Linked DNA regions of Tahibacter amnicola. The main gene of each other region encodes a partner of the protein of the gene in region 2 in a complex. Links are inferred from orthologs where the notes say so. Each region holds a gene or a part of one and is shown on either strand. Other genes may lie near its edges.

Region 1 (11,467 bases), 5.5 Mb from region 2 along the record:
ACCACCTGCGGTTTCATCGGACCGAACAGGCCCAGCACCTGCTGCTGGGTCGATTCGGCCAGCTGCACGGTGTTCATCGCGGCGATGAGGTCTTCCACGAAGGCGGCGAAATCCGCCTCAGAGAGATTCATTCCCGAATGCGCCTCTTCCATGCTGCGCCCGGTATAGGTGCAGGGCCCCCCGCTGGCCTGGCAGATCTGTTCGATCAGCAGACGGCGCAGGTCAGCAAGGTCGGTGTTCTCGAAGAACAGATTGATGCGCAGATCACCGTGGACCTGCGTCAGCGCCGCATCCACCAGGCGTTCGATGCCGGGCATGCCGCCGAGGGATTGGTACAACGCATCTTTTTGCACATCCGGCTTACCCGGCGAGCTGGCACAGCCGGTCATGGCGAGCAGGGCAATGGCAAGGTAGAGGGCTTTCATCGGATCCTCGACGGTTCGACGGTGCGGGACGAGTGTAGAGCTTCGCGTTGGCGAACGAACCGGGGCAGGCGGGTATCCTGGCTGCCGTGCCCCGCGTGAAGGCCGGGACTGCTAAGCTCGACGGTCGGATATACGTCAGGCGGAGCGCAAACGGATGCAGGTCTATCTGGTGGGGGGCGCGGTGCGGGACCGCTTGCTGGGTAAGCCGGTGGCGGATCACGACTACGTCATCGTCGGCGCCACGCCCGAGGCGCTCAAGGCGCAGGGTTACAAGCCGGTGGGCAAGGATTTCCCGGTGTTCCTGCACCCGCAGACCGGCGAGGAGTACGCCCTTGCCCGCACCGAACGCAAATCCGGCCGCGGCTATGCCGGATTTACCTTCCACGCAGACGAAAGCGTCACGCTCGAGGAAGACCTGCGCCGCCGCGACCTGACGATCAATGCCATGGCCGAAGACGAACACGGCCGCCTGGTCGATCCGTTCGGCGGTGCGGCAGACATCCAGGCACGCATACTGCGGCACGTCTCGCCCGCCTTCGTCGAAGATCCCGTGCGCGTGCTTCGCATCGCCCGGTTTGCCGCACGCTACGCGCCGCTGGGTTTCACCATCGCGCCCGAAACGCTCGACCTTATGCGGCAAATGGTACAAAACGGCGAAGTGGATCACCTGGTCGCCGAACGCGTGTGGGCCGAGACGCGCAAGGCGCTGGGCGAGCCTCGGCCCTCGGCATTCCTCGCGGCGTTGCGCGCCTGCGGTGCGCTGGCGCGGCTGTTTCCGGAGATCGACGCGCTCTACGGCGTGCCGCAGCGTCCGGAATACCACCCGGAAGTCGATACGGGCGTGCACACGGAGATGGTCGTCGACATGGCCGCGCGCCTGGCACCCGGCGACACGCTGATCGGCTGGTGCGCCCTGGTGCACGACCTGGGCAAGGCGCTGACGCCGCCCGACGTGCTGCCACGCCATGTCGGGCACGAAGAAGGCGGTGTATCACCGATTCAGGCACTGGGTGAACGCTACCGGTTGCCGTCGGAGTATGTCGACCTCGCCGTGCTGTGCTGCCGTCTGCACCTGCATGCGCATCGTGCGCTGGAACTGCGCCCGGCGACGCTGCTGGAGGTGTTCGAGCAGCTCGACGCCTTCCGCAAGAAGGGGCGCGTCGAGCAGTTCCTGATGGTATGCGAGTCGGACAAGCGCGGCCGGCTCGGCCTTTCCGAGTCAGCCTACCCCCAGGCCCAGTGGCTGCGCGAAGCCTACGCCGCCGCTGCGGCCATCTCCGCAAAACCCTTCGTGGAAAAGGGCCTGGACGGCCGCGAGATCGGCGAGGCGGTGCGCCAGGCCCGGCTGCGCGAGATCGCGCGGATCAGGCCGGAACCCGCGCCTCCAGGCGGCTGAGCAGGTTGCCGAGCGGGCTGGTCGCCAGCGCCCAGCCCAGCAGGACGCCCAGCGCATCGGCCGCCAGGTCCATGCCGTCCGCGGCGCGGTAGGGCACCAGCGCCTGCAGCAGTTCGATCAGGCCGCCGAACGCCACCGCACCGACGGCACAGCGCAACCGATCGGCCGGAGCGGCGTAGATCTGGGCGTACCAGCCCATCAACGCGGCGAAGCCCGCCAGGTGGGCGAACTTGTCGCCCATCGGCACCTCGCCGACGACCGCCGGCGCCGGCAGCAGGCAGACGACGAGCATGGCAACGAGCAGCAAACGCCCCATCAGGCGCCAAAGAAACAAATAGCGAAGTGGTCTTGGTGACATAATCCCGTTCTGCGCACTACAGGCAACGTGGCGCGTCAGTCCGCGCCGCTGCGTTCAAAGGCCATGACCTTGAACTTCTCGCCCATTTCGGCCGGCAAGGTAAGACGTTTGATTTCCTGCGACAAGCGATAACGCTGCACTTCGTCGGCCGTCATCCCCAGGTCAGAAAATACCTCGGAAAGGCCATTGGCGATCAGGAAATCGGCCTGGGTTCCCATGCCGGCGATGCGCATTCCCGCCGTGACGCCGGCTTCGGCCAGCGCGCTGAAATCGACGAAGGCCGTGAGATCCTGCAGGCCGACCAGGCGATACGGATCATCGTGCGCACGGTGGCGGTAGGTGGCGATCAGCGTGCCGTCACGGCGATCGTCGCGGTAGTACTCGCGGCGCGCGTAGCCGTAGTCGACAAACATGGCCATGCCGCGCGCGAGTGAACCGCAGACCGCCTGGATCCAGAACGGCAGTTGCGGCAGTACTTCCGAACGATAGCCGTCGGCGAACCCGTGGCCGAGATCGCGCTCGACATGGCGCACGGCGTTGGCGACGAAGCTGTCCGCCGGCAGATCGATGCTGGCGAATCCCCCGTTACCGTCGTCGACCACGTGCTCTTCGAACACCTCGCCGTCGCGCACGCAGAATCGCGTCGTCGGCAGTGCATCGATCACTTCGTTGGCGAACAGCACGCCCTCCCAGTCTTCTTCCGGCGGCCGCTCGATCCACTCCACCCGGGCGGCCAGCGCCGCCGGCAATGCGGCCCTGAGCCGCCGCTGCTGGCGCTCGCGCAGGTCGGCACTGGGTTCCAGGATGCGGTAGCGCGCGGGCAGGCGCTGCAACCGGGCGAGTTCCTCCAGGCAATCCTGGGCGAAGGCGCCGCTGCCGCCGCCCAGCTCGATGACGTCGGCGTTCTCACCGGTGCCCAGCACGGGCGCCATGGCGCGGGCCACGCAACGGGCGAAGACGCTGCCCAGTTCCGGTGCCGTGATGAAGTCGCCGTCGCGGCCGAACTTGGTCTTGCCCGCGCTGTAGTAGCCCAGCCCGGGGGCGTAGAGGGCCATTTCCATGAAGCGCGAGAACGGCATCGGGCCGTTCGCGGCGATCTCATTGCGGATGAACGCGGCGAGCGTGGCGGAGTGGTCGCGCTCGGCGACGCTGGGTTCGGGAAGTTCGGTGCGCAAGGCTGGATTTCGCCCGTGAGGTATGCGGCAATCGCGGGACTGCAAGGATAGCGAGGAATGCCGCGCATGACCCCATCCCGTCCTGTTGCCCTGATCACCGGATCGGCCCGGCGTGTCGGCGCCACCGTGGCACGGCGGCTTCATGCGGAGGGGTTTGACCTCGTCCTGCACTGCCGCCACTCCCGCGACGCACTGGATGCGCTGGCCGCGGAGCTGGAGCAGCGGCGACCTTCCAGCACCCTGGTCGTACAGGGTGAACTGGCACAGGAGGAGAACCTGCCCGCCATGATCGATGCCGCCACTGGCCGGTTCGGACGACTGGACGGGCTCGTCAACAATGCGTCGGCGTTCTATCCCACGCCAGTGGGCAAGATCAACGCGCGGCAGTGGGATGAACTGTTCGCCGCGAACGCGCGGGCGCCGCTGTTCCTGAGCCAGGCCGCTGCGCCGGCGCTGCGACATTCACAAGGCTGCATTGTCAATATTGCGGATATCTACGCAGAGCGCCCGCTGGCCGGGCACACGGTCTACTGCATGGCCAAGGCCGCGCTGCTGATGCTGACGCGATCGCTCGCGCTGGAACTGGCGCCGGACATACGCGTCAATGCGGTCGCGCCCGGGGCCATCCTGTGGCCCGAAAGCGGCAAGGCCGTGAAGGAACAGCAGGCCGTTCTCGACCGGGTGCCGATGCGGCGCACCGGTTCGGCCGAGGACGTCGCCGCCGCCGTGCTTTGGCTGATGCGGGATGCGCGCTACACGACCGGTGAAGTGGTGCGGATCGACGGCGGCCGCTCGCTGTCGATATAGACGCCGCCCGTGCTACCGTGGGCGTTCGCAGCGTGCACGGAGCCCGCACATGCCGGCTGATTTCGAGACATCGCTTTTCGCCCGCTGGGGCGACATGGATTTCAACGCCCACATGGCCAATACCGCCTACCTGGATGCGTCGGCCGATGTGCGCCTGATGTATTTCAGCAGCCGCGGCTTTCCGGCGGCGGAGCTGGCGCGGCTGGGGATCGGCCCGGTCGTGCGTCGCGACGAGATCGACTACTACCGCGAAGTGCGGCTGCTCGAGCCGCTACGCGCCGTGTTGCGCCTGGCCGGCCTGAATGCGGACGCCGGCCGGTTCCGGTTGCAGAATGACTTCTACCGCGAAGACGGCCAGCTGGCCGTGCGCGTGCGAAGTGAGGGCGGCTGGCTCGATCTGGCGCGGCGCAAGCTCACGGCTCCGCCCGAAGCGCTCGCCGCCGCGCTGCGCGAGCTTGGGCAGACCGAGGACTTTGTCACGCTGTAGCGACGAAACGGATATGCGGTCGCAGCGCCGAGGCAGCGCCCCGACGCTGGACGGCGCGCCGCATCAGCGCGGTTTCGGCTCGAAGGCGTGCACGATGAGCCCCTGGTCAAACCCGTCGCTGACGATGCCCTCATCGGCATACCGGTAGAGCGCGGCGGCGTAGATGCCCTGCATGGCCGCCTGGATCAGCGACAGTGTGGCCATTCCGATCACGATGTAGGTCATCGCGACCACCGTCGTGGCCCGGGAGTTGGCGGAAGCCCCCGCCATCATCAGGACGACGCCACTGATGACCACCACGGCGATCAGCAGGCCGAACACCAGGCTGAAACCGGCGTGACCGACGAGGTTTTCGCCCCAGGTCTTCTTGAGCAGCGAGACGCTTCGGCGGACCGCCTCGACCGGACCGACATCCGTGCTCACCAGGACCGGCACGGCCATGTAGGTGGCCACCGTCCAGGCCGCGCCGAGGAGCTTGACCACCCACTGGCCGAGAAAACCAAGGCGTTCGCTGAGCAGGCGCAGCGCCAGGCCAACCGTTGCGCTGATCAGCGCATAACCCAGGATCGCCGGCAGCTTGCCGACGGCGATGCGCAGGCCATCGTTGAATGTCGGCGTGCCGCCGCGCAGACGGATCATCGCCGCCCCGATCAGGGCGGTATTGAAGAAGATGATGACGAAGTACTGCGCCAGGTAGAACACGAATCCCAGCGCGGCGAGTGCCGGGTCCACATTGCCGGTGCTCGCGCCGACGAAGAGGCCGCCGAGAAACGCCGGGACGAAGAACGTCGCGGCGACGAGCGCCAGCGACACGCCGGAAAAGAACGGAAATGCCAGCAGCACCTTGTCGGACCGCAGTACGGCGGCGCTGGCCCGCATCAACTGCCAGCTCAGGCTGAGACGGCTGAACATATGTACCTCAGGTTCGGTAGGCGACCGGAGCGGTCACGGTAACCGATATTCGGCAGAGCGTGCGCGCGATGATCAGGCGCCGTCGTCAGCCCCGGGCGGCGCGGGGCGCCAGGTCGTGCGGTGCATCCAGCGCCACGACCGCGTACTCGGTCGCGTGGTCGCGATGGCGGTGCCAGAGTTCGGCCAGGGTGTCGGTGCTGACCGGGTGGCGTTGCTCCGGCGCGATATCCGCCAGGGGTTTGAGGACGAACGCGTGCTTGAGCTCATCGCGCGGGACCTTCAGGTTGCCGCGCCCTTCCAGCACCTGGTCGCCGAAGAGCACGATGTCCACATCCAGGGTACGGTCGGAGTACCGCGGGACATCGCGACGGCGTCCGTGGCGATCTTCCAGCGCGTGCAGCCAGTCGTTGAGCACCTCGGGCGCCCAGGTGGTATCGACCGCCGCCGCCAGGTTCACGAAATCCGGTCCGTCGAACCCGACGGCGGGAAAACGGTATGCCGGCGAGACGACGACCTGGCCAAATTGCGCGCGCAGTTCGGCCAGCGCCGCGGAGAGGTGCCGCACCGGGTCCAGGTTGGAGCCCAGGCTGAGATAGGCGCGGGGCATGGACTACTCCGGACGCCGTCCGCGTTCGATCCTCACCCCGACCGCGCGCGAACCGCGTACTGCGCCGGGCTTGGACAGCTTCAGGCGCAGCCAGGAAACGCCGAATTCCTCGCGTACGATCCGTGCGCAGTGCTCGGCGAGCGTTTCCACGAGCTCGAAATGCGAGGCTTCGACAAAGGCGATCAGGCGCTTGGAAACGGCCTTGTAGTCGAGCGTGTCTTCAATCTTGTCCGAGGCCGCCGGCCGCGTGTTGTCGAAGGCCATCTCCAGGTCGAGTGCGACGACCTGGCGGATCTTGCGTTCCCAGTCGTAGATGCCGATGACCGTTTCGATCCGCAGGTCTTCGATAAAAACGATATCCATTCGGGTCTTCCTTTCAGTGGGACGCCGCAGCCGGCTCGCCGTCGAGGGGTCCAAGGCTTTCCAGGTCCCAGCGCGGCATGACGTGGATGGCCGTGCTGTCGCCTTGCCCGGCAGCCAGGCGCAGCGCTCCGGCCAGGGCAATCATCGCGCCATTGTCGGTGCAGAACTCCGGTCGCGGAAAATACACGCGGAATCCGTGGCGCCGCGCGGCCTCGTCCAGCTGCTGGCGCAGGCGGCGGTTCGCCCCCACGCCACCGGCGATCACCAGCGATCTGGCACCCGTGGTATCGAGCGCACGCAGGCACTTGATGCGCAGCGTGTCGACCATCGCTTCTTCGAACCCACGGGCGATATCGGCGCGGGTGGCGTCGGTCTGGTCGGATTGCTGCCACGCCAGCAGAACCTGGGTCTTGAGGCCGGAGAAACTGAAATCCAGGCCCGGGCGATCCGTCATGGGACGGGAGAAGCGGAACCGTCCGGAGGTGCCCAGCTGCGCCATCCGGGCCAGTTCGGGGCCGCCCGGGTACGGCAGGCCCATCAGTTTGGCAGTTTTGTCGAAGGCCTCGCCGGCGGCGTCGTCGAGGGTGTCGCCCAGGAGCCGGTAGCGGCCAATCGCCTCCACCGCGATCAGCATCGAATGGCCGCCGGAAACCAGGAGCGCGACGAAGGGCGGCTTCGGCGGGTCGGCCTCCAGCAACGGCGCGAGCAGATGGCCTTCCATGTGATGCACGCCGATGGCCGGCACGTCGAGCGACCAGGCCAGCGCCCGGGCAGCGGAAGCGCCGACCAGCAGCGCGCCGATCAGGCCGGGGCCGGCGGTATAGGCCACGCCGCCCAGGTCATCGACGCGCAACTGCGCGGCGGCCAGCGTTTCGCGCACCATTGGCAGCAGCTTGCGCACGTGGTCGCGGCTGGCAAGCTCGGGCACGACGCCGCCATACTCGGCGTGCAGCCGGACCTGGCTGTACAGCCGATGGGCCAGCAGACCGGCCTTCAGGTCGTAAACGGCGACGCCCGTTTCGTCGCAGGATGACTCAATTCCCAGTACGGGCTTTGCAATCGGCTCGTGTGACACGCTAAACTTCGCGGCTCGCCCAAGAACGGGGCGCAAGTGTAACAGCGGAGACATCCATGCCTAACGTGAAAGTTCGCGAAAACGAACCCTTTGAATTTGCCCTGCGTCGCTTCAAGCGCACCTGCGAAAAGGCCGGCGTCCTCGCCGAGACCCGCAAGCGCGAGTTCTACGAAAAGCCGACCCAGGAGCGCAAGCGCAAGCGCGCCGCCGCGGTGAAGCGTCACCTGCGCCGCGTTTCGCGCGACGTCACCAAGCGTCAGCGCTTCTACTGAGTAGCCGGGCGGGCGTGACGCCCGACCGCTCCCCCGTTCAGCGGGCTGCTCCGCAAACCGGTGCCACGCAAGTGGCACCGGTTTTTGTGCTTCCTGAAATCTGGAGATTCACCATGTCCCTGAAAGTACGCCTCACCGAAGACATGAAGGCTGCCATGCGTGGCGGCGAAAAGGACCGCCTGGGCGTCATCCGCCTGATCAACGCCGCGATCAAGCAGCGCGAAGTCGATGAGCGCATCACCCTGGACGACACCCAGGTGCTGGCGATCCTCGAGAAGCTGGTCAAGCAGCGCAAGGATTCCGTATCCCAGTACGAAAAGGCCAACCGGGAAGACCTGGCCGCCGTCGAACGCTACGAAATTGGCGTGATCCAGGGTTATCTGCCGGCGCAGCTGGAAGACAGCGAAGTCGCCGCCATCATCGACGCCGCTGTCACCGAAGCCGGCGCCACCGGCCCGAAGGACATGGGCAAGGTGATCGGCCTGGTGAAGACCAAGGTCGCCGGACGCGCGGACATGGGCAAGCTCTCGGAACAGGTGAAGCAGAAGCTCGCCGCGCTGGCCTGACCCCCGCTGTCTGGTGCGGGGCCGCCCAACGGCGTTCCCGCCACCGCTGAAACACGCCGCCAACGGCAAGCGCCTGCGGCGGCAGCAATAACCCCGCCTTCCCTGCAGCCGCATACCCATGGCCGGACGCATTCCTGACACATTTATCGACGACCTGCTCTCGCGCGTCGATATCGTGGACGTCATCCAGGAACGGGTGCCGCTCAAGAAGGCCGGGCGCGACTGGACGGCGCGCTGTCCCTTTCACGACGAACGCTCACCGTCCTTCACGGTAAGCCCCAACAAGCAGTTCTACCACTGCTTCGGGTGTGGCGCTCACGGCAGTGCCATCAAGTTCCTGATGGACTACGACCGCCTGGAGTTCACCGACGCGGTCGAGGAACTGGCGTCGCGGATGGGACTCAAGGTGCCCTACGAGGGCGGTCGCAGCAGTGCGCCGCAGCCGGACACCGCCGACCTCTACACCTTGCTTGAACAGGCCTCGCAGATGTACCAGCGCACGCTGGCCCAGTCGGAAAAGGCCATGGCCTACTTCGAGGGGCGCGGGCTGGATGCCGCGACGCGGGCCAGTTTCGGCCTGGGCTATTCGCCCGACCAGTGGGACGCGCTGAAGAATCACCTCGGCACGACGCCGCAACGTGTTGCGCTGCTGGAAAAGGCGGGAATGCTGGTGCGCGGAGAGCGCGGCGCACCGTACGACCGTTTTCGCGACCGCGTGATGTTTCCGATCCTGGACCGCCGCGGCAGAACGATTGCCTTCGGCGGCCGCGTGCTGGTGAAAGACGACGGTCCGAAGTACCTCAACTCGCCCGAGACGCCGCTTTTTCACAAGGGACGCGAGCTGTTTGCGCTGTGGCAGGTACGACAGGCACAGCAGAAGGTGTCGCGCATCATTGTCGTGGAAGGCTACATGGACGTGATCGCCTTGCACCAGTTCGGACTGCCCCAGGCCGTTGCGACACTGGGTACCGCAACGACGCGCGAACATGCAGAAGTTCTTTTTCGCAATTGTTCGGATGTCTACTTTTGTTTCGACGGTGACCGGGCCGGCCGGCAGGCCGCCTGGCGCGCCGTCGAGTCGGTATTGCCGCGCCTGCGGGACGGACGGCAGGCGCATTTTCTCTTCCTGCCCGATGGCGAGGACCCGGATTCACTCATTCGGCAGGAAGGCGCAAGCGGCTTCGAGCAACGCCTCAAGGCGGCGACGCCGCTTTCCGAGTTTTTCTTCGCCGAGATGGCCAGGGATGTGAACACGGCCAGTCTCGACGGCAAGGCACGCCTGGCGGAGCGCGCGAAGCCGCTACTGGCGCAGATTCCCGACGGGGCGTTCCGCGACCTGATGCTCGACGAGCTCAATCGGCGGGCGAATGTGCAGGTGCGGGTGGACGCACCGGAGAGCACGGCACGCACGGCGCCCAAGCCGGTCGAACGCACCCTGGTAAGAACGGCGGTCGGGCTTCTGCTCCAGAACCCGTCCTTCGCAGCCGATGTGGGATCGCCGGTCGGCTTTGAAGCGTTGCGTCAGCCAGGCGTACCCTTGCTGCTCGACGTGCTGGCGGTCTGCCGGGCGCGCCCCGGCCTCAATACGGCCGCTCTGCTGGAGCATTTCGCGGATCGGGAGGAAGCGCCGGCCTTGCGTCGGCTCGCGGTCATGGAAATTCCCGGCGAGAGCGATGCTCTACAGGCGGCGTTTGCGGGCGCGCTGGCGCAGCTTGAGAAGCAGACGGTCCAGCAGCGCATCGACGACCTGATCCGCCAGAAGGGCGAGCTCGGTCTGTCGCCCGCGGAAACCGCCGAGCTGGGACAGCTGCTCAGTCGGAAAGCAGTCCGCTGACGATGGGCGCCCGGTCTCTCGGACGACACACCTTGTCGACCGGACGGTACGGCGAGGTGTTCCTGGTCAAGGCGCCCTGGATTCCCGAGTACCAGGTACTGGTTTTTCCCGATTGCCAGGGACCGCCGACATCAACGGAGCGGGCCGAGCTTGCCGTGATCGCGATCGGCGTTGCCCAGGCTGCGTCACTGGCACGCTACGGCGACGCCGAGTGCTACCTGCTGATTCACAATGGCCTGGGCGTCCGACGCTCGCGCGACTTCCATTTCCACATTGCCATCCTGTCCGGACGCTGGCAGAAGGCAGTGCTGTACGGTTGGCTGTTCGCAAAGAATCTGCTCCATCCCGTATGGCTGCTGACGCGTCGGCTTCGACGCAAGCATATGCGCCGGCGTGAAGACGAAGTCGCCGAGTAGCGGCGGCCGCACTACTACCCCACCGGGACCAGCGGAATGCCCGGGCGAAGCGTCGGCGTCGCCAGATAGTGATCGGCCAGCAGGAAGGCAAACAGGGCCATCAGGTAGATGATGGAATAGTTGAATACCTTCATCGCGAACATCTCGTCCGGCGGCTGGAGCAAGAGGATCGCGTAATACAGGAAGACGCCACCCAGGATCAGTGCGCCTCCGAGGTAAAACAGTCCGCTCATTCCCGTCGCCCACGGCAGTACCGTGACGACCAGCAGCAATACGGTGTAATAGAGGACATGCCAGCGGGTGTATTCGACGCCATGCGTCACAGGCAGCATCGGCACCTGCGCGCGGGAATAGTCGTCGCGGCGGAAGATCGCCAGCGCCCAGAAATGCGGCGGCGTCCATACGAAGATGATCAGGAAGAGCAGCAGCGAATACGGGTGCACCTCGCCCGTGACGGCCGCCCAGCCCAGCACGGGCGGCGCAGCACCGGCGGCGCCGCCGATGACGATGTTCTGCGGCGTCGCGCGTTTGAGGTACGCCGTATAGACCACCGCGTAGCCGATTAGCGATGCGAAAGTCAGCACCGCCGTCAGCGTGTTCACCCAGATGACGAGAATGGCCATCGCGGCCACGCCCAGAACGAGTGCGAAGACGAGCACCTGGCGCGGCGTCAGAGCGCCGGTGGCGAGCGGGCGATGCGAGGTCCTGGCCATGACTCGATCGATGCGCTGGTCGATGAGATGGTTGATCGCTGCCGCGGAGCCCGCTGCCAGC
Region 2 (12,138 bases):
GAGCACGTACGACAGCGGCACTGACAGCGCGATCACGATGACCATCGCCCAGCGACGGTCAATGCCGAGCCAGTCCACCAGAGAATGCAGCAGCGCCACGCCGAACAGGAACTGTGCGACGTAGATCAGCGGATATCGCAGGGCGCTGCGCCAACCCAGCGCACGGCGAAAGACGAAACGCGCATTGAGCACGTAGGCAATGCCGATTCCGGCAACGTAGGCCAGCGCGTAGGCCAGGCGGTAATCCACCAGCGCGAGCAGGCCGTAATACAGCGCATACGTGAGCACCGTGTTCAGGCCACCCGCCAGCACGAAGCGCACGCCTTCGCCGATGGCCGGGCGCTCCGTCACCGGGCGCGGCTCAGGCGCAGGAATTCATCGTAGTCGCGGATGTATTCCTGGGTGTCGTAGTACTCCGAGGCGAAGACGAGCAATACCGCATCGGCGCTGTAGCGGTACTGGATGCCCCAGGTCATGGGCGGCAGGTGAAGCCCGAGATTGGGGCGATCCAGCAGCAGTTCCGCACGGCGCGTGCCGTCATCGGCAATGACCGAAACCGACCCCTTCACGCAGACCAGGAACTGGTGACACGTTCGGTGCGCGTGTTCACCGCGCACCTCCGCACTGGGCACGCCAAACACCAGGAAGTAGCGGCGCGGAAGGAACGGCACGCTTCTTTCGAACTCGCCGACGGAAAGGTCGCCGCGCATGTCCTGAATCAGCGGAAGCCGGTGCAGGGCGACGCCGCGAACACTGGTTTCCTCGACGCCGGGACGCTCGTTGCTGTCGCGGGGCCGATCCGCGACCAGCCGCCCGCCGGCGGAATTGTCCACATAGCCCACAATGCGCGCTGGATTGCCGACCACGATGGCATCCGGCGGCACCGACCGCAGCACCACGGCACCGGCGCCGACCATGGCACGGGCACCGATCGTCAGTCCTGGCAGGATGGTCGCATTCGCGCCAATCGACGCCCCCGCGCAGACCCGCGTTTGCGGGAACTGCTCCGGGTACTGCTTGCTGCGCGGAAAAGGGTCGTTGGTGAAGGTGACATTCGGCCCGATGAATACGTCATCTTCCAGCGTGACGCCATCCCAGAGCTGGACACCGCACTTGACGGTTACCCGATCACCGATAACGACATCGTTCTCAATGAAAACGTGGTCGCAGATGTTGCAGTCGCTGCCAAGCCGGGCCTTCGCAAGCACGTGCGCAAATGCCCAGATGCGTGTATTTGCGCCAATATGGCTGCTTTCGCAGATGCCCTGGGGATGAACAAAATAGTTCATACGTCACTTTTTCCAGAAAAGTTCTTGTGATGAAAAACCACTGCCTGCGGACGGCGTTTCGTGTTCTCGTAGGCACGCCAGACGTAGGAACCGACAATGCCAAACCCCAGCAGGTTGAGCGCGCCGAAGAACAGGATCGTCAGGATGGTGGCCGAGTAGCCCGGCACCGCGACCCATCCGGACAGCCGCAGGACCGCCACCAGCAACCCAAACGCGGCGCAAATTACGATGCCGCCCAGACCGGCCAGCGTCAGCAGCCGGATGGGCAGGTCGGTGAATGAAAACACGCTGTTCATGAGGTAGTGCAATTTGCGCGAGAACGTCCAGGCGCTTTTTCCGTGGCGCCGGGCAACGCGGTGGTAGGGCACTTCCGCACGGCGGAATCCCAGCCAGATCACCTGCCCCACCAGCGAGCTGTTGCTTTCCTCAAAACGCAGCAGCTGATCGCGAAAGGCCTGGTTGCAACCAAACATGTCGACACCGCCGGCCGGCAGCTCCGGCTGCACAAGTCGGCGATAGGTGCTCCAGAACAATCGGGACGCGATCCGGTCGATGAAGGGATCATCACGACCCGTCCGTGTGCCGAGCGTGACATCCGCTGCATCCGAAGCGAGCAGGCGAAAGAACTCCCGGACGAGCTGCGGCGGTTCCTGAAGATCGGCCGCCATGACGGCAAAGTACTTGCCGCGGGCGTGACTCAGGCCCTCGCGAATAGCCGCGAACGATCCGAAATTGCGTGAAAGCAGGATGAGCTGCGATGCAAAGGGCGCGGCAGGCAGCCGCTCCGCCAGGTGCGCATGGCTGCGATCGGGGCTGCCGTCCACCACGAAGACGACCTCAAGCGGCCTATCCAGTCCTTGTGCGAGCTGTGCCAGCTCCACGAGGAGGTCCGGCAAGGACTCTTCGTTGCGATAGACCGGGATAATCAGCGAATACTCGGGCGCGTCGGGGGTTTCGGGCATCGTCGGATTCCGCCGGGAAAATGAGCGTGTACGCGGCGCCGGCGACTATTTTCCGGCGATTCAGGCAATGGCCACCGGATTCGGGCACCTGCTGGACGAGACGAGGCGCCAGATCTCGCCGGTCACGGAGCCACGGGTTCAACCTGCAAGCCGGGGATATTACCATTCCCTTTCACGCCAACCACGAGAGCCCGGATGTCCAACCCCTTGCCAGCGGTCAAATCCGTGGCCAAATCGCGCTCCCCGGCGTCAACCCTCTTGCTCGCTGCCACCCTGCTGGCGACTTACGCCTACGCCCACACGGCGTTGGTGGCGGTTGCAAATTTCGGGCTTCGCTTCCCCTACTCGGACCACTATCGCATCTACGCCAATTTTTTCAGCCGGCCCCTCGTCGATGCGCTGTTCGGTATCGAGAATGCCCATCGGCCGGTTGTCGCCGCACTGGTCCGCTTTGCGGAAATGCGCTGGTTTGCTGCGGATCAATCGCTGCAACTGGTGCTTGGCGTCGTGCTGGCAAGTGGCACGGCGATGGTGATGATGGTGACTGCGCTACGCGAACGGGGACTCTCACCGCTTGCCCGCGCAGCCGCAATGCTGGTCGCCGTGATGACCGTATTGTGGCTAGGCAACGTCAGAATGTTCTTCCACGGCGGCGAAGCCCTCCATGTCTACCCTGTCACACTTTCCGCCGCTCTGGCCAGCCTCGCCGCTTTTGCGGCGCGCGAACGACGATCGGCAGCCTGGATGACAGCAGGAGCACTGGCGTGCACCGTTGCAACCTTCAGCTTCGGATCGGGTGTCGCCGCATTTGCCGCACTTTTCGCCGTCGCGTTGTGCGTCCGAGTCCCATGGAAGGCCTGGCTCCCTGCACTCGCCATCCTGGTAATGGACGTCATTCTGTATACGACCCTCCTGCCCGGCAACGACGGCGTGAAAGGTTCGCTGCAGTTCTCCCCGGCGGTGATGGCCATGACAGTGCTGCGTGTCCTCGGCTCGCCATTTATCAACGCAGCGCAACGTCTGGAATTGTCAGGCTCTTCCGCGTTGAGCGCTGGATTGTTGGCCGGCTCCTTCGTTGCCGCATCGTATGTCGCTGCAATGCTGCACGCGCTACGCCATCGAAAGCCATTGTCGCGACTCGGCGCGCTCGGTCTGGGCGTGGCCTCGCTCGGTGTGGCGTCCGCAGGATTGATCGGGCTGTCCCGTGTCGAACTGATGCTGACGGTACCTGCAGAAGCATTTGCCGATCGGTATCTGGTGTGGTCTACGCAGGTGTGGGGTGGACTGGCGCTGTTCGGCATCAGCCTGGCTCGCCGGTCCGGCTCCGCCCGGAACGGCGTTGCACCCGCCATAGGGGCGTTGACTGCCGCCGCGTTGCTTTCAGTATCACACCGCGACAATGCCGGCTGGGCATCGGCCGTTCACCGGAACAACCAGATATCTGCGGTTGCAGCACGCCTGCAGATCTGGGATCCGCTTTACCTTCCGGACGACGACGCTTCGCGCCGGGCACATACCATGGCGGCTATCGAAGCGTTCCGGGAGCGTCGCTGGAGCATGTTCATCCAGTCCCCGCCGTCCAACCCGCTCGCATTGGTCGAACCGGTTCCGGCCGCGCCTGCCACTAGCCTTGTCGTCCTGGGAGATGTCTTTGACGATACCTGGGGCCAACGCCAGGTCATTCGCGTCTCAGGCCGCTACGCGAAAGATGCACCCATTCCAGACAAACCTCTTCTGATCATCGTCGACGAATCCGGTCACGTGCACGGAGAAGCGATCCTGAGCCACCTTCCGTACGCACAGCGGGCGCTGCGTTTCAACACGCCCGTCGCGCGCGGCTTTGACGGCTACGTCATCGCACCAAAGAAGGATACGAAGTACCGGCTGCTGCTCATCGATGCGGATCAACAGTTGCCCGTCACTGCGCTGGCATTCACTCTGCCATCACAGGTCGGACCGCAAGTGGCAGAATCACACGCCGTCCACTGACCAGTGCGGGCAGGCCGCTCACGGGATGCCAGCGCCGGGTTTCCAGCCAATGCACTGGCGGAATGCCATGCAGGAGGCGCGCGCTCCAACGCAGTGCAATCCATCTGCACTAGTTCGCGCCACCCCACCACGGCCAGGAGCAGCGCCCATGCCCAGCGCGCAAGCCAAGCCGTCGCTAATCTGCAGCCACTGGCTCGCGGCTAACCAGTCTATCCCGGCCATACGGATCTGAGCATCCAGCTGCGCACGTTCTGCGGGAATGGCCCGCTCAGATAGACCTCGTGCAGGCGGAACTGGTCGGCCATCGGTTGCCGCCACGCGAACCTGGCGATCGCGCACGCTGCCCTCAGCGCAATTATGGCGGCCATCGCAAGCCGCACGGCTAGGCGCCACCCTGCCTCGCCGCCGATAATCACGCCATTCCCGTCTGATAGCGCACCGATGGCCGAGACCGCCCTCCAGGACCGCACCGCCAAGCAACTGCGTCTGCTCGAGCAGGCGCTCGACAGCGGCCGCCTGGGACCGGTCAAGCGGCTGGTCAATACGCTCTCGCCCGCGGAGATCGGCAACCTGCTCGAATCGCTGCCGCCGCACAAGCGCCAGATCGTGTGGGGACTGGTCGACCCGGAAGACGACGGCGAAGTGCTCGTGCATGTGGGCGACGAGGTTCGCGAGGACCTGCTCAAGGCGATGGACCCGGACGAAATCGTCGCGGCCGCCGAATCGCTGGATATCGACGACCTGGCAGACCTGCTGGAAGACCTGCCCGATACCGTTATCGACGAAGTGCTCAAGTCGATGGACCGCGAGAACCGCGAACGGCTCGAGCAGATGCTCACCTACGAGGAAGACACCGCCGGGCGACTGATGAACCCGGACGTGGTCACCGTGCGGGCCGACGTCTCGGTGGACGTGGTGCTGCGCTACCTGCGGCTGCGCGGCGAATTGCCGGAAGCGACCGATCGCCTCTACATCGTCAGCCGGCGGCGGCAGTACCTGGGCGGCATTTCGCTGGCGCAGCTGCTGACCGCCGACCCGGCCGTCGCGGTGAACCGCCTGATCGACTCGGAACAGCCCGCGATCGACGCCGACACCCCCGTGGCCGAGGTTGCCGAGCGCTTCGCCAACCACGACTGGCTCAGCGCTCCGGTCGTCGACGAAAACAACGTCCTGCTCGGCCGTATCACCATCGACGACGTCGTCGACATCATCCGCGCCCAGGCCGAGCACCAGGCTCTCGGTGCAGCCGGTCTGGACGAAGACGAAGATCTGTTCGCCCCGGTACCGCGCACTACGCGCCGGCGTGCGGTCTGGCTGGGCATCAACCTGCTGACGGCGTTTCTCGCCTCGTGGGTGATCGGCAATTTCGAGGGTGTACTGCAGAAAGTGGTCGCCTGCGCCGTGCTGATGCCCATCGTGGCCAGCATGGGCGGCGTGGCGGGTACGCAGGTGCTGACGCTGATGGTCCGCGCCCAGGCGCTAGGCCAGGTCAGCCCCGCCAACGCGCTGTCGCTGCTACGCAAGGAAGTGCTGGTCGCGCTCGCCAACGGACTGGTGTGGGCGCTGGCTGTCGGCAGCGTCGCGCTGGCGATCTACCGCGACGCCTGGCTCGCGCTGGCGTTCGGCGCGGCCATGGTAATCAACCTCATCGCTGCGGCGCTGTCCGGCGTATTCCTGCCCCTGGTGCTGCGGCGCGTGGGAATCGATCCGGCGTTGGCCGGCGGCGTGATTCTCACCACGGTTACCGATTGCTGCGGATTCGCTTCCTTCCTGGGTCTTTCGACGCTGCTGCTGATGCAGTAGCACATCAGCGATTGCCGCGCGCTTCCCGCTGCTCGGTCAAGGTGAGGGCGACCTTGTCGCGCAGGTAGACCGGCAGGGCCAATTCCGGTGCGACCGCATGTCCGGCGCCGAACTCCGCCACGGCCAGGCGCGCCACCGCCCGTGCCTGGGGATGACGGGATCCGTCGACCCAGGCCGGTTCCGCCGCCAGGCGCGGCGCCAATGCAGCGGAGTAACTGGTCCAGCCACTGCCAATGACATTCCAGCGGGCGGCGGGCGGCACGACGAGCTGGTCCGCCGGCCCCACCGACTCATCCCCCCACGCGACCACCGAGCCGTCCACGTGGCGGAATGCGCCGGCGTAGACCTCTCCCATCCGCGCGTCAATGACGGCCAGGACGGGATTCCCGTCGTCCGGCGCGTCCAGCGCGAGCGCCGCCAGGGACGAAATCGGAACGACCGGCAGGCCCAGCCCCAGGGCCATCCCCTGGGCTACGGAGACAGCCAGCCGCACACCGGTGAACGCACCAGGGCCGCGCCCTACCGCGACGGCGTCGAGCTGCCGTCGCGACAGGCCCGCCTCGGCCAGGAGCGAATCGGCCATCGGCAGCACCAGCTCCGCGTGGCGGCGTGGCGCCAGTTCACTGCGCTCGATCACGCGACCGTTGTACGACAACGCGACGGAGCAGCATTCGGTGGAGGTTTCGATGGCGATCAGGTTCATGGACGACTCTTTATCTTTCTATACGTTTATCGGCGCGAGCCGTTCGGCGGCAGGTCGGGCATGACGAAGGCGTCAAAATCCGTCTTCGCCGCCGCCGGCGCCGCCGCCGGGCGGGATTCACCGTACCAGTCGATGCGCCGGGTCAGGTACATCAGGACAGACACGACCGCCAGCAGCGTGATGGCGCCGATCAAGAGCGAGTATTGCTCGCTGATGACCAGTCCGTACAGCAGCAGGTAGGCCACCGCGAGGCAACCGGCGAGAAGTCCGCCAGCCCGTCGCGTCGCCAGCACTGCCGCCGCATAGCCGCCGATGATGAGCACGACGGCGGTGGCGGCCACCGCATAGGCGCCGCCGAAGCCGATCTGTTCGGACAGTGCCAACAGCAGGATATAGAACGTGCACAGCGCCAGTCCCACCAGGACATACTGCACCGGGTGCACGCGCAGCTTCTTGAGCACTTCGAACAGGAAGAAGGCGACAAACGACAGGCCGATGAAGAGCAGGCCGTATTTGCCGGCCCGCTGCAGCTGCTGGTACACATCGACGGGGCGGTACAAGGTCACGCCAAAGGACCATTCGTGCAGATTCACCGCGTTATGCGGCGTCTCTTCCCAATGCTGCGCAAAGCCGCGATTGAGTTCCAGCACCTGCCAGCGTGCGGAGAATTGCTTGTCGTCAATGTCGCGTTCGGCCGGGAGAAACGCACCGGTGAAACTCGGATCCGCCCACGGCGCATCGACCTTCACCGTTGTTGTCCGCGCCATCGGCAGGAACTGCAGCGATTCGGTGCCCGCCACCACGTACTGCACCTCGACCGTCAGCGCCCCGGCCAGGAGCGAAGGGTCCAGCGCCACGCTCACCGCGGCGATATTGCCGATGGCGTCGCCCGGTTGCAGCCGCTGCGGCGTGCCATTGACCTTTACCGACTTCACCTCGCGCAGGCCACGCACGTCGCTGAGCAGGAAGCGCAGCTTCACCTGGTCAGTCAGGTAATTCGCCGCGTCGGTCGAAAGCGGCGCAAAATCGTCAGATTCGTACCGGGCGCTGATAGTCACGTCAGCCGTATAGACGGCCGTATCGTAGATCCCGTAGGCGCGGATAGAAGGGGTCAGCGTTGCGGAGATATCGCCGCGCTCGGGCAGCAGATACAGCATCTGTTGCGAGGGCTTGTAGCCGTCCTTGGTTTCAAGCATGACCCGGTGCGGCACGGAAATGACCGGACCACCAACGGTCTGCGCCGCGCCCCAGCGCGACGCGATCTGTGCAACGGCGTGTTGCCGATAACCGCTGCGCTCGGCGATCAGGTCGCGCACCTGCGCCAGGGGAATCAACATCAGCAGCGCCATCAGCGCGATACCCAGCGCCTTGGTCGTCACGGAAGAGTATCGGGAGAGCATTGGGGGCGATCCATCAGGGAAGATGGCGCTAGTTCAGTGCACGGCCTGGGAACTCGCCGGTGCGATACGGGGCAAAACGCTGACCAGCCGGGGCGGTCGTCGGGCACTGACCGGCCGCCGCCGTCGCGTTCGTCTGGCATCATTCCTGCTTGTATCCGCCTCGAAACCCGCCAGTCCGGCGACTGCAACCACGGTACACGACGATGGCCGCCTCCACCCAGAAGATGTTGCTCGCGCTTCGCGGTTCCCAGGCTCACTGGCTCGCCGCGATCGTCAACGCCCTGGATGAAGCCCTGCGTGATCCGGATTTTGGCCCGGAACAACGCGCCATCGTGCGGCATCTGCTAGACGCGGGCATGGTCCCGGCCAGCGTCGCCCGTGCCGCCGAAGCCCGCTTCCAGCGTTTCGAACAGAGTTTTGCCGACGCACTGCCCGAGCCGTCCGAATCTGACTGGCCGGCAGTGACTCCGCCCACGCCGCCGTCACGTCCAAAACTGACGCTGGTGGGCAACGAAGCCGCCTGATTGTTTCCTCCCCTCCCCCGAGGGTAAGAGCCCGGCCCTGGTGCCGGGCTTTTTCTATGCGCCACTAGCACCCACGCCCGATGCCGGTACGCCGTCGCGCACGACGGATTGCCGACGAGCGGCGCCGGCAAGTCGACAGAAGCTGTTTCTATACAAAGCAACAGTCCCGGCGAATGGAGGCGTGCACCCAAGGCCGGGCATCCTTTTTGCCGTCGGCGACGCCACAGCGCACCGATGACACATGCCCTGATTCCGTCGGTCAGGAACGGAAGAAGTCCTGCACGTCCGCCAGTTCGCGGGTCATCGGCATCGGCGGCAGGCTTTTGAGGAACAGCTTGCCGTAGGGGCGGGTGACCAGGCGCGGGTCGCACAGCACCAGCACGCCACGGTCGTGCACGTCGCGAATCAATCGGCCCACGCCCTGCTTGAGGGCGATGACAGCCGACGGAATCTGCCATTGAACGAACGGGTTTCCGCCCGCTTCGCGCATCGCATTCAGACGCGCCTCCAGTACCGGATCGTCCGGCGCGGCAAACGGCAGTTTGTCGATGATCACGCAGCTGAGTGCTTCGCCGGCGACGTCGACGCCTTCCCAGAAGCTCGCCGCTCCCAGCAGCACGCCATTGCCCGATGCGCGGAAATCGGTGAGCAGCTGGTGGCGCGGCGCCGTGCCCTGCACGAACAGGGGAAATGGTGCACCGGCGAGCAGCTCGGCGGCGCGTCGCAGGGCCCGGTGCGAGGTGAACAACAGGAACGCTCGACCACGCGAGGCATCGAGCACCGGCCGCGCCACTGCGATCACGCGCTCGGTGTAGTCCGGCGCATTCGGATCGGGCAGTCCTTTGGGCAGGTAGGTCAGTGCCTGGCGCGTGTAATCGAAGGGGCTGGGCAAGCCCAGCGTCACCGGATCATCCAGGCCCAGCTGGCGCGAGTAGTGCCCGAAATCACCGGCCACCGACAGGGTTGCCGAGGTGAAGATCCAGGCGGCCTGGCTCTGTTGGCGCAGCGCGCGCAACGGCGGCGCCAGGTCCAACGGCGTGGCATGCAGGCTGAACCCCTGCGATGTCAATTCGTACCAATGTATCCAATTGTGACCGGTACCATCGAGCACCTGATCCAGCCGCTGAACCAGGCCCTGCGAGCGCTCGTGCATGTTTTCCAGCCCGCGCGAACGTTCGGCCTGGCCACCGAGCGCGGCGTCGAGCGTGACCAGCGCCTCCTGCAGCACACGCAGTTCCGCCATGGCGAAGCGGTCTTCCTCGATCGCCGCGAAGGCGCCGCGCTGGGGCAACTTGTCCAGCGCCAGCCGCACCCGTCGCAGCGCGGGCACGACGGCTGCGATGGGCTCGCGCAGGATCGCGAACGCACCGGTCACCGACGCGCATTCGGCCTCGGTATCCGAACACAATTCCTGCAGCTGGCGCGCCGAGAACGACACGGAGAAAAACTGCCCGGCCAGCTCCGGAATCTGGTGCGCCTCGTCCAGCACGAAGGCATGTGCGCCGGGGAGGATTTCGCCGAATCCTTCCTGCTTGATGGCAAGGTCAGCGAACAGCAGGTGATGGTTGACCACCACGACGTCCGCTTCCTGGGCGGCGCGGCGCGCCTTCACCACGAAGCAGTCGTTGAACATCGGACAATCAGCACCGAGGCAATTCTCGGTCGTGGAAGTGACCTTCGGCCAGATTGGCGAATCCTCGGGCACCTCGATCACTTCCGCGCGATCGCCGCTGGCCGTACGCGTGGACCAGCCACGCAGGTGGTTGAGGTGCGCCACTTCGTCACGCGACACCATCCGGCCGTCCCGGCTGGTCTGGTCGAGCCGGTACAGGCACAAGTAGTTGGCGCGGCCCTTGAGCAGGCTGGTCTTGAGCCGCGCGCCGGTGACCTGGCGCACACGCGGCAGGTCGCGATGAAACAGCTGGTCCTGCAGCGTCTTCGTACCGGTGGAAACGATGATGCGCTTGCCGGAGGTCAAGGCCGGCACCAGATAGGCAAAGGTCTTGCCGGTGCCGGTGCCCGCTTCGGCGATCAGGACATGCCGGTCGTCAATCGCCTCGGCCACGGCAGCGGCCATGACCTGTTGCGATTCGCGCGGGGCGAATCCGGGAACTTCACGTGCAAAGGGGCCGTCCGCGCCGAGCAGCTGCCGAGGGTCGCTACGCACGCGTCCTACATCCGCACGCGCGGCGCAATGCGGCACGAGGCCAGCTGCGCCTTGGCGCTCTCGACGCTGACCGAATCGTTGGCCATGCGCCGCACTTCCACCACCGTCTGCCAGTTGCGCGCACAGAGGCTGCCCAGCTTGGGTCCCAGCTCAAACGACTTGCGCGCCAGCGTTTCGGCATGATCGTACTGGCGCAGCGCGATGAAGAGCTCGGCCTTCTGCTGCAGCAGTTCCGGCGCGTCCGGCGCCACCTTGAGGGCGCGATCGAGCGCGCCGATGGCGTCGTTGTACTTGCCGGCGGCTTCCAGTTCACCGGCCTGCTTGACGAAGCCGTCCACGGCCGGGTCGCGCAGCGGCTGCACCTCGATGGCCGAACCGGTCGCGCTTCCCGCGGCGCGGATCTCACCGACCAGGTCGCGGTCCGGCCGCGTCGGCTGCGGCGCCGGCGGTGCCGGCGTGGAACACGCGCCGAGTGCGACCAGCGCCAAAGCGAGCACGCACAGCTGGAAACTCGTTCTTGCAGAATTCATTTCTACCTCTTTCTCATCTGTCGCACCGGGTGCCGGAGACCGACGCCATCAGTTTGCGCCGCCGAACCAATCGCGCAACTGGTCCATGGCGCAGCTTTTCTCCTCGCTCGGCGCGTAGCCGGCAAGGAAGGGCAGCTGGCGCGCCTGGTCGCAGTCCTGCTGCGTGCGCTGCCCGGACGCCGGATCGATCCAGACCAGTTCGATCCCCTGGTCCATCGGAATATCCAGCGGACGCGTCGGCAACTTCTGGAACAGCGCCATCCAGATGCGCAACGCACCGGTCGAGCCGTACAGCCCGGTCGGCTTGTTGTCGTCCCGGCCGACCCAGGCCACCGCCAGGTGGTCGCCGGTGTAGCCGGCGAACCAGCTGTCGCGCGAGTCATCGCTGGTGCCCGTCTTGCCCGCGGCGTTGAGCGAGGCCAGCTCGCTGCTGCCCACGACACTGGCCGTACCGCTGGTCATCACCTGCTGCAGCGCGTAGCTTACCAGCCTGGCTGCTTCCACATAATCGCCCGCACCGGGTTTGACGCTGTAGCGGTGCAGCGCGCGGCCATCCTTGTCGAGCACGCCGCGCACCGCGATCACCGGCAGCGCGTGGCCGTCCGCGGCGAAATATTGATACAACTGCGCAACTTCCACCGGCGCGTATTCCTGCGCACCCAGCAGCAGCGACGGATTGGGGTTGACATCGGCGTTGATGCCGAATGAAGCAAGCAGCGTGCGCACGCGGTCGACGCCAACCATCATGCCCAGGCGCACCGTGGAGAGATT

Evidence for each region.
Region 1: the proteins of tsaB (region 2) and tsaD are in contact, whole or in part, in a solved structure (PDB 4WQ4), measured with the Escherichia coli proteins. The link is inferred for Tahibacter amnicola from one-to-one orthologs.

What each region holds. Positions count from the first base shown.
Region 1 is NZ_CP104694.1:219,455-230,921, forward strand. What follows is about bases 5,575-8,561. They hold tsaD (tRNA (adenosine(37)-N6)-threonylcarbamoyltransferase complex transferase subunit TsaD), read right to left. Parts: upstream 7,606-8,561; coding sequence 6,544-7,605; downstream 5,575-6,543. Other genes in these bases: folK (2-amino-4-hydroxy-6-hydroxymethyldihydropteridine diphosphokinase), read right to left, coding at 5,646-6,167; folB (dihydroneopterin aldolase), read right to left, coding at 6,171-6,530; rpsU (30S ribosomal protein S21), read left to right, coding at 7,662-7,877; N4264_RS00855 (GatB/YqeY domain-containing protein), read left to right, coding at 7,991-8,443. Also shown: N4264_RS00800 (group I truncated hemoglobin), read right to left, coding at 1-425; N4264_RS00805 (multifunctional CCA addition/repair protein), read left to right, coding at 580-1,821; N4264_RS00810 (VanZ family protein), read right to left, coding at 1,790-2,137; N4264_RS00815 (class I SAM-dependent methyltransferase), read right to left, coding at 2,215-3,354; N4264_RS00820 (pteridine reductase), read left to right, coding at 3,421-4,161; N4264_RS00825 (thioesterase family protein), read left to right, coding at 4,211-4,648; N4264_RS00830 (DUF6159 family protein), read right to left, coding at 4,712-5,560; dnaG (DNA primase), read left to right, coding at 8,562-10,277; N4264_RS00865 (hypothetical protein), read left to right, coding at 10,310-10,693; cyoE (heme o synthase), read right to left, coding at 10,708-11,467.
Region 2 is NZ_CP104694.1:5,738,299-5,750,436, forward strand. The notes cover bases 4,898-7,732. They hold tsaB (tRNA (adenosine(37)-N6)-threonylcarbamoyltransferase complex dimerization subunit type 1 TsaB), read right to left. Parts: upstream 6,747-7,732; coding sequence 6,048-6,746; downstream 4,898-6,047. Other genes in these bases: mgtE (magnesium transporter), read left to right, coding at 4,898-6,043; creD (cell envelope integrity protein CreD), read right to left, coding at 6,773-7,732. Also shown: N4264_RS22655 (hypothetical protein), read left to right, coding at 1-2; N4264_RS22660 (GtrA family protein), read right to left, coding at 1-351; N4264_RS22665 (WxcM-like domain-containing protein), read right to left, coding at 348-1,289; N4264_RS22670 (glycosyltransferase family 2 protein), read right to left, coding at 1,286-2,251; N4264_RS22675 (hypothetical protein), read left to right, coding at 2,447-4,240; more of mgtE, read left to right, coding at 4,682-4,897; more of creD, read right to left, coding at 7,733-8,146; N4264_RS22695 (hypothetical protein), read left to right, coding at 8,350-8,670; DNA repair helicase YoaA, read right to left, coding at 8,930-10,837; N4264_RS22705 (tetratricopeptide repeat protein), read right to left, coding at 10,843-11,367; mrcB (penicillin-binding protein 1B), read right to left, coding at 11,416-12,138. UniProt on the Escherichia coli protein: Required for the formation of a threonylcarbamoyl group on adenosine at position 37 (t(6)A37) in tRNAs that read codons beginning with adenine.